DNA from 2 places in the Streptomyces durmitorensis genome. Region 1 is predicted to be linked to the other one. Evidence: riboswitches for the same ligand, from Rfam matches in the RefSeq annotation. Region 1 holds a riboswitch; the other holds the start of a gene.

Region 1 (4,249 bases):
GGACGTCCTTGATCTCACAGAGCCAGCCGTCGAGATGCATGATGAACTCGTCGAAGCCCTCGTCCTTGGGGCGGTCCTCCAGCCCCAGGTCGTGGTCGAGCTTGGCGGCCTGGATGAGGGTCCAGATCTGCGCACGGATCGCGGGCAGCTTCGCCGGGTCCATCGAGGCGATCTGGGCGTGCTCGTCCAGGAGTTGCTCGAGGCGGGCGATGTCGCCGTAGCTGTCGGCGCGGGCCATCGGCGGTACGAGATGGTCCACGAGGGTGGCGTGGACGCGCCGCTTGGCCTGCGTCCCCTCCCCCGGGTCGTTGACCAGGAACGGGTAGATCAGGGGCAGATCGCCCAGGGCCGCGTCGGGGCCGCAGGCGGCGGAAAGGCCCGCGTTCTTGCCGGGCAGCCACTCCAGGTTGCCGTGCTTGCCCAGGTGGATCATCGCGTCGGCGCCGAAGCCGTTGTCGGCGGCGGACGCGGCGATCCAGCGGTAGGCGGCCAAGTAGTGGTGCGAGGGCGGCAGATCGGGATCGTGGTAGATCGCGATCGGGTTCTCGCCGAAACCGCGCGGCGGCTGGATGAGGATGAGCAGATTGCCGCGGCGCAGGGCCGCGAGGACGATGTCGCCCTCCGGGTTGCTCGACCGGTCCACGAACATCTCGCCGGGGGCCGGGCCCCAGTGCTGCTCCACGGACTCGCGCAGCTCGGCGGGGAGCGTGGCGTACCAGCGGCGGTAGTCGGCCGCGGGGATGCGGACGGGGTTGCGGGCCAGCTGCTCCTCGGTGAGCCATTCCTGGTCGTGGCCGCCCGCCTCGATGAGGGCGTAGATCAGCTCGTCGCCGTCGCCGGAGGCAAGGCCCGGGACCTCCTCCGTACCGAAGTCGTAGCCCTCTTCGCGCAGTCGGCGCAGCAGGGCGACGGCGCTGGCGGGGGTGTCGAGGCCGACCGCGTTGCCGATCCGCGAGTGCTTGGTCGGGTAGGCGGAAAGGACGAGCGCGATGCGCTTGTCGGCGGCCGGGATGTGGCGAAGCCGTGCGTGCCGCACGGCGATGCCGGCCACGCGGGCCGCGCGCTCGGCGTCGGCGACGTACGCGGGCAGACCGTCCTCGTCGATCTCCTTGAAGGAGAACGGCACCGTGATCAGACGGCCGTCGAACTCGGGGACCGCGATCTGGCTTGCGGCGTCCAGCGGCGACACGCCCTCGTCGTTGCCCTCCCAGTCGGTGCGTGAGCTGGTGAGGCACAGCGCCTGGAGGATGGGTACGTCGAGTCCGCTGAGTGCGCCTGCGTCCCAGGACTCGTCGTCGCCGCCCGCCGACGCCTCGGCGGGGCGCGTGCCGCCCGCGGCGAGGACCGTGGTCACGATCGCGTCGGCGGCGCGCAGTTCATCGATGAGTTCGGGCTCGGGAGTACGCAGCGAGGCGACGTACAGCGGCAGCGGGCGCGCTCCGGCGTCCTCGACCGCGCGGCACAGGCTCTCGATGAAGGCGGTGTTGCCGCTCATGTGGTGGGCGCGGTAGTAGAGCACCGCGACGGTCGGTCCCTCGACCTGACGGGCGGTGCGCTCCAGCGGGCCCCACGAGGGCGCGGGGGCGGGCGGCTCGAAGCCGTGGCCGGTGAGCAGGACGGTGTCGGAGAGGAACCTGGCCAGCTGCTCCAGGTTGTCGGGGCCGCCGTGGGCCAGGTAGGCGTGGGCTTCGGCGGCGATGCCGATGGGCACGGTCGATGCGGCCATCAGCTGGGCGTCGGGGGCCTGTTCGCCGGTGAGGACGACCACGGGGCGTCCGGTCGCCACGACTTGGTCGAGGCCCTCCTGCCAGGCGCGTACGCCGCCGAGGAGGCGTACGACGACCAGGTCGGCGCCGTCCAGGAGCTGCGGAAGGTCCTCGAGCGGGAGCCGGGAGGGGTTCGCGAAGCGGTAGTCGACCGGGCCGGCGGCGGCGCGGGCGCTGAGCAGGTCGGTGTCGGACGTCGACAGGAGCAGGATCATGCGGCGTCGGGCCTTCCTCGGGGTGTCCACGCCCCGGGTGGTGTCGATGGCGTCTCCCCTGCTCGAGCGGACGAGAGCTCGGGGAAGGGAGTTCCTGACTCACCCGGCATGCGCACCGGGCTCACAGTGGCGGGACCGCGCCGGAATCGCACCGGGCTTCCTCCCCTTGTCGCCGTCTGTGGCGACGACGGGCCGGCTGACCCGTCGCTAGGAATACTAAGGGCCGATCAACTACCGGGGGGCAGGCGGACCTGCTGCGATGGGTCGGTATGCTCGCCGCCATGCCCCCATCGGTCCCCTCGCCCCCGCTCTCGGGAGACGAGTCTGCCCGCGGCCGCGGTGACGCCTGCCCCGGGACGCTGCGCCTGCACCGGGCGGACGACGGGGCGCTGGCCCGCGTCCGCATCCCTGGCGGCGTACTCAGCGCGGGGCAGGCCGATGTGCTGCGGGACGCGGCGGAGCGGCTGGGAGATGGGGAGTTGCATCTCACATCGCGCGGCAATGTGCAGGTGCGCGGGCTGCCCGCGCACTGCGGCGGTGAACTGGCTTACCTGCTGGGCGAATCGGGGCTTTTGCCCTCCGAACGCCATGAGCGGGTGCGTAATGTGGTGGCCTCCCCGCTCGCGGGACTCGACGGCCGGGGCGAGGCGGACATCCGCCCGTGGCTCTCCGCCCTGGACGAGCTGGTGTGCGCCAGTGACCGGGCCGCCGCTCTGTCCGGCCGGTTCCTGTTCGCCCTGGACGACGGCCGCGGCGACGTGGGGGCGCTCGGCGGGGACGTGACCCTGACGGCGCGGGACGCGGACGAGGCGCTGCTGCGGATCGGACCGTCGCACGACGCCGTCCTCATGACGGCGGCGCAGGCACCGCGGGCCGCGCTCATCGCGGCCGAGACGTTCCTGGAGCAGGCGCCCGACGCCGGTGCGTGGCGGGTCACCGATCTGCCCGGCGGCATCGGCCCCCTCCTCGACGCGGTCCTGCACCGCCTGCGCCAGGCCGGACTCCAAGTCACTCGCACCACCGCGCCCCTCCCCCAGGATCCGGGCGGACCCGCCCTCGGCGTCGTGTCCGGCCCGCACCGCACGGCCGCACTCTCCCTCGGCCTGCCCCTGGGAAGCGTCAGCGCGCCCCAGTGGCAGACGCTGGCGGACACCGCCCGCCACCATGGCAGCGGCGAGCTGCGGCTGACCCCCTGGCGCGGAGTCATCCTGCCCGGAGTCGAGCGGACAGCGGCCGCGCAACTCCTGGAGGAACTGGGGGCCGCCGGTCTCATCACCGGACCCGACTCGCCCTGGACCGGAGTGGGGGCCTGCATCGGCAGGCCCGGCTGCGCCAAAGCTCTGGACGACGTACGCGCCACGGCGAAAGCCGCGTCGGGTCCCGGAGGGGCGCTGCCCGTGTACTGGTCCGGGTGCGAACGCCGGTGCGGACATCCGCACGGGGAGTGGATCGACGTCGTCGCCACTCCCGACGGACATCAGATCTCCCGCGTACGCGGCGAGAAACGGGACACGCCGGCGACCGTCCCCGGCAGCCCGGGCGCGCTCGCCGCCGCCGTGGCCGCGGCCCGCGGCTGAACCACACATGAACACATGATCAACCCCGCAACACCCGACTGTTCCCTGCCCTATCAAGAGAGCGAACGCACTGTGCACCAGTACGAGAAGGACGGACCGGCGATCTACCGCCAGTCCTTCGCCACGATCCGCGCGGAGGCGGATCTGTCGGGCCTGCCCGCCGACGTGAGCCAGGTCGCGGTCCGCATGATCCACGCCTGCGGCATGGTCGACCTCGTACGCGACCTCGCTTTCACCCCGGACGTGGTGGCCAGGGCCCGCGAGGCCCTGCGTGCGGGCGCCCCCATCCTGTGCGACGTGGCGATGGTCGCAAGCGGCGTCACCCGCAAGCGGCTGCCCGCCGACAACGACGTGGTGTGCACCCTGTCCGACCCGGCGGTGCCCGATCTGGCGGCCAAGCTCGGCACCACGCGCAGCGCCGCCGCCCTGGAGCTGTGGCGCGACCGGATGGAAGGCTCGGTCATAGCCGTCGGCAACGCGCCCACCGCCCTGTTCCGCCTGCTCGAAATGATCGAGGAGGGCGCGCCGCGCCCCGCCGCCGTCATCGGTGTGCCCGTCGGCTTCGTCGGCGCGATGGAGTCCAAGGACGCCCTGGCCGCGCACCCGTCCGGCCTGGACCACATGATCGTGCGGGGCCGACGGGGCGGAAGCGCCATCGCGGCGGCCGCACTCAACGCGATCGCCAGCGAGG
Region 2 (4,249 bases), 570 kb from region 1:
CCTCTACCGCGAGGAGGGGCTCCTGGCCGCCGCGCGGCCGGGCACGCTGTTCATCGACTGCTCGACCATCGACGTGGCCGACGCGCGCAGCGCGCACGAGGCTGCGGTCGCGGCCGGGATGCGGACGCTGGACGCCCCGGTCTCCGGGGGAGTGGTGGGCGCCGAGGCCGGCACGCTCACCTTCATGGCGGGCGGCGGCGAAGCCGAGTTCGCCGAGGCCGAGCCGCTCCTGACGGTCATGGGCAGGAAGGCGGTGCACTGCGGCGGGCCCGGCGCGGGTCAGGCCGCGAAGATCTGCAACAACATGATCCTCGGGGTCTCGATGATCGCGGTGAGCGAGGCGTTCGTACTCGGCGAGAGCCTCGGCCTCTCCCCTCAGGCCCTGTTCGACGTGGCGTCGACCGCGTCCGGCCAGTGCTGGGCCCTGACCGTCAACTGTCCGGTGCCGGGCCCCGTCCCGGGCAGCCCCGCCAACCGCGACTACCGCCCCGGGTTCGCCGCCCCGCTGATGGCCAAGGACCTCGGCCTGGCGGCCAACGCCCTTGCAGCCAGTGGGATCGACGCCCAACTCGGCCTCAAGGCGGCTGAGTTGTACGCCACTTACGCGCAGGGAGCCGGAGCGGACCAGGACTTCTCCGGGATCGTCAACACCATCAGGCACCACAAGGCAGGGGACGGGGACGACGCATGACCACGGAGACCACGGAGACCACGGAGACCGCGGAGACCGCGGAGACGGCTGAGGCCACGGAGTCGTACGAGACGATCCGCATCGAGCGGAAAGGCCGCACCGCGCTGCTCACGCTCGACCGCCCCAAGTCCCTGAACGCACTCAACCTCCAAGTGATGAACGAGATCGTCGCCGCGACGGCTGACCTGGACCGGGACCCGGGCATCGGCTGCATCGTCCTCACCGGATCACCGAAGGCGTTCGCCGCCGGGGCCGACATCAAGGAGATGCGGCCCCAGAGCTACATGGACATGTACCTCAGCGACTGGTTCACCGCCTGGGACCGGCTCGGGGCGCTGCGCACGCCGACGGTCGCGGCCGTCTCTGGTTACGCGCTCGGCGGAGGCTGCGAGCTGGCCATGCTGTGCGACATCCTGCTGGCCGCCGACACCGCCGTGTTCGGACAGCCCGAGATCAAACTGGGCGTCATCCCCGGCATCGGCGGCTCGCAGCGGCTGACCCGAGCGGTGGGGAAGGCCAAGGCCATGGAGATGTGTCTGACCGGCAGGACCATGGACGCCGACGAGGCTGAGCGGGCCGGGCTCGTCTCCCGGGTGGTGCCCGCCGGTGATCTCGTCGGCGAGGCACTCGCCGTCGCCGAGACCGTCGCGGGGATGTCCCTGCCCGTCGCGATGATGGCGAAGGAGGCGGTGTCACGCGCCTTCGAGACGACCCTCGCGGAGGGCGTCCGCTTCGAACGCCGCCTTTTCCACGCCGTGTTCGCGACCGCGGACCAGAAGGAGGGGATGGCCGCCTTCGTCGAGAAGCGACAGCCCGGCTTCACGCACTCTTGACCCTCCACCCGCTCCCCGACGCCCGAAGAAGGCGTGGCGCGCGCCAGGTGTGCACGCACCGGGCACAGGGGCTGACCAGGGGCGTACGCCCTGGTCGTGTGCGCTCGCGCGTGCCACAGCTGCGGTGGTCCCGCAAGTTGTCAGGAATCTCGGTCGCGCACTAAGGTCACCACGCCTTGGTGAACGGGAAATCCGGTGTGATGCCGGTGCGGCCCTCGCCACTGTGATCGGGAAGTCCGGCTCCAGCCCTCGCGGCAGCCACTGGGTGCTCACGCACCCGGGAAGGCGGAGTCCGGTCGGTACGACCCGTCAGCCAGGAGACCGGCCAAGGCACGTTGTCCATCCACGAGGTGCTGGAGAGGGTCTGCTTAGCCATGCACATAGCCGAGGGTTTCCTCCCACCGGCGCACGCGATCGCCTGGGGCGTAGCGTCCGCGCCGTTCGTCGTCCACGGAGTCCGCTCCCTGACCCGTGAGGTCAAGGAGCACCCGGAGAGCACCCTGCTCCTGGGAGCCTCCGGTGCCTTCACATTTGTCCTTTCCGCACTCAAAATCCCTTCCGTCACGGGCAGTTGCTCGCACCCGACGGGAACCGGGCTCGGCGCGATCCTGTTCCGGCCGCCGATCATGACGGTGCTCGGCACCATCACCCTGCTGTTCCAGGCCCTGCTGCTCGCCCACGGCGGGCTCACCACGCTCGGCGCCAACGTGTTCTCCATGGCGATCGTCGGGCCATGGGCCGGATACGCCGTCTACCGGCTCCTGAAGCGGTACGACGTGCCGCTCATGGTCGCCGTGTTCTTCGGCGCGTTCGTCGCCGACCTGTCCACGTACTGCGTCACCAGCGTCCAGCTGGCCATGGCGTTCCCCGACCCCAGCAGCGGATTCATCGGCGCCCTGGGCAAGTTCGGCGGCATCTTCGCCGTCACGCAGATCCCCCTGGCCGTCAGCGAGGGACTGCTCACCGTCATCGTGATGCGGCTGCTCGTGCAGTCCAGCAAGGGTGAGCTGACGCGGCTCGGCGTGCTCCTCCAGGGCAAGCGGTCGGCCACCAAGGCGACGGAGACGGCGACGACGGAGAAGACCGCGACGACGGAGGAGACCGCGGCGACGGAGAAGACGACGACGGAGACGGGGGCCAGCGCCTGATGAGCCGGAACGCGAAGATCAACACTCTGCTGCTCCTCATCGTCGCCGCGCTCGCGGTACTGCCGTTGGCGCTCGGTCTCGGCGACGACGAGAAGGAGCCGTTCGCCGGGGCCGACGCCCAGGCCGAGACCGCGATCACCGAGATCAATCCGGACTACGAACCCTGGTTCTCGCCGCTGTACGAACCCCCCTCCGGGGAGGTCGAGTCGGCGCTCTTCGCCCTGCAGGCGGCGCTGGGCGCGGGCGTCCTCGCGTACTACTTCGGTCTGCGCAAGGGACGCAGGCAGGGCGCGGAGATCGCACGGTCGCAGGAGGCACCCGCACCCGCACCCGCCCCCGCATCCGCCCCCACGGAGCAGACAACCGATGCGGAGGGCGCCCGGCCAGAGACCGAGCAGGTCTGACCCGGCGTGCTCCCCATCGACGCGGCGGCGCACAGCAGTCGCTGGCGCCGCCGCCATCCCGTGGACAAGGCCGTGCTCGGGCTCGGCCTCACCGTCCTTGCCGTCTCCCTGCCGCCCTGGCCGGGTGCCGCCCTGGTCCTGGTCGCCGCGCTCGTCGTGCTGCTCGGGCCCGCCGGTGTGCCGCCGCGCAAACTGTGGCGCGCCTACCGCGTGCCGCTCGGCTTCTGCGTCACCGGCGCCCTGACCCTGATCGTGCAACTCGGCGGGCCCGAAGGGTTCGTCACGCTGGCCGACGGCGGCCCCGCGCGGGCCGGCGGTCTGCTCCTGCGCACCTCGGCGGCCTCGCTCGGTGTCCTGCTCTTCGCCTTCACCACACCGATGTCGGATCTGCTGCCCCGCCTGGTGAAGGCGGGCGTACCGGCGCCGGTCGTGGACGTCGCCCTGGTCATGTACCGCATGAGCTTCCTGCTCCTGGACTCCATGAGCAGGATCCGGCAGGCGCAGGCCGCGCGCCTCGGCCACACCACCCGGGCCGCCACCTGGCGCTCCCTCGGCGGCCTCGGCGCCACCGCGTTCGTGCGGGCCTTCGACCGGGCGACGCGATTGCAGGCCGGGCTCGCCGGGCGTGGCTACGACGGAACCCTGCGGGTGCTCGTGCCCGACGCCAGGGTCTCCCGGGGCTTCGTGGCCGTCAGCGCGGTACTCCTCACGGGCCTGGTGGCCCTCACCCTCGTACTGGAAAGGCTTCTTCCATGAGCGAGCCGAGCGCTCCTCGCGAGCGAGAGGCGAGCGAGACCCTGGTCGCTCTGCGCGCCGCTTCCTACGCGTACGAAGAAGGGCCCACCGTGCTCAGCGGCCTGGACTTCGACGTCACCGAGGGGCGCGCGCTTGCGCTCCTCGGCCGCAACGGCAGCGGCAAGACCACCCTCATGCGGCTGCTGAGCGGCGGACTCCGCCCGGACCAGGGCGGATTGACGCTCGGGGGCACCCCCGTGACGTACGACCGCAAGGGTCTGACCCGGCTGCGCACCACCGTGCAGCTGGTCGTCCAGGACCCGGACGACCAGCTGTTCGCGGCCTCGGTCGAGCAGGACGTGTCCTTCGGGCCGCTGAACCTGGGTCTTTCCGACGCCGAGGTCCGGGCGCGGGTCGCCGAGGCGCTCGCCGCGCTCG

The links. Region 1 has a riboswitch for cobalamin ahead of cobN (cobaltochelatase subunit CobN). Riboswitches for the same ligand answer to the same signal wherever they lie in the genome.
Region 2: it holds a riboswitch for cobalamin, as region 1 does, so the genes downstream of both, M4V62_RS05185 (energy-coupling factor ABC transporter permease) here and cobN (cobaltochelatase subunit CobN) in region 1, are expected to answer to the same signal.

What each region holds. Positions count from the first base shown of each region.
Region 1 covers NZ_CP097289.1:510,741-514,989, forward strand. The annotation lists gene cobN (cobaltochelatase subunit CobN) at 1-1,981, opposite strand, end outside; cobalamin riboswitch at 2,051-2,202, opposite strand; gene cobG (precorrin-3B synthase) at 2,251-3,558, shown strand; gene M4V62_RS02095 (precorrin-8X methylmutase) at 3,631-4,249, shown strand, end outside.
Region 2 covers NZ_CP097289.1:1,084,957-1,089,205, reverse strand. The annotation lists gene mmsB (3-hydroxyisobutyrate dehydrogenase) at 1-691, shown strand, start outside; gene M4V62_RS05190 (enoyl-CoA hydratase) at 688-1,524, shown strand; cobalamin riboswitch at 1,685-1,868, shown strand; gene M4V62_RS05185 (energy-coupling factor ABC transporter permease) at 1,899-2,672, shown strand; gene M4V62_RS05180 (energy-coupling factor ABC transporter substrate-binding protein) at 2,672-3,076, shown strand; gene cbiQ (cobalt ECF transporter T component CbiQ) at 3,083-3,832, shown strand; gene M4V62_RS05170 (energy-coupling factor ABC transporter ATP-binding protein) at 3,829-4,249, shown strand, end outside.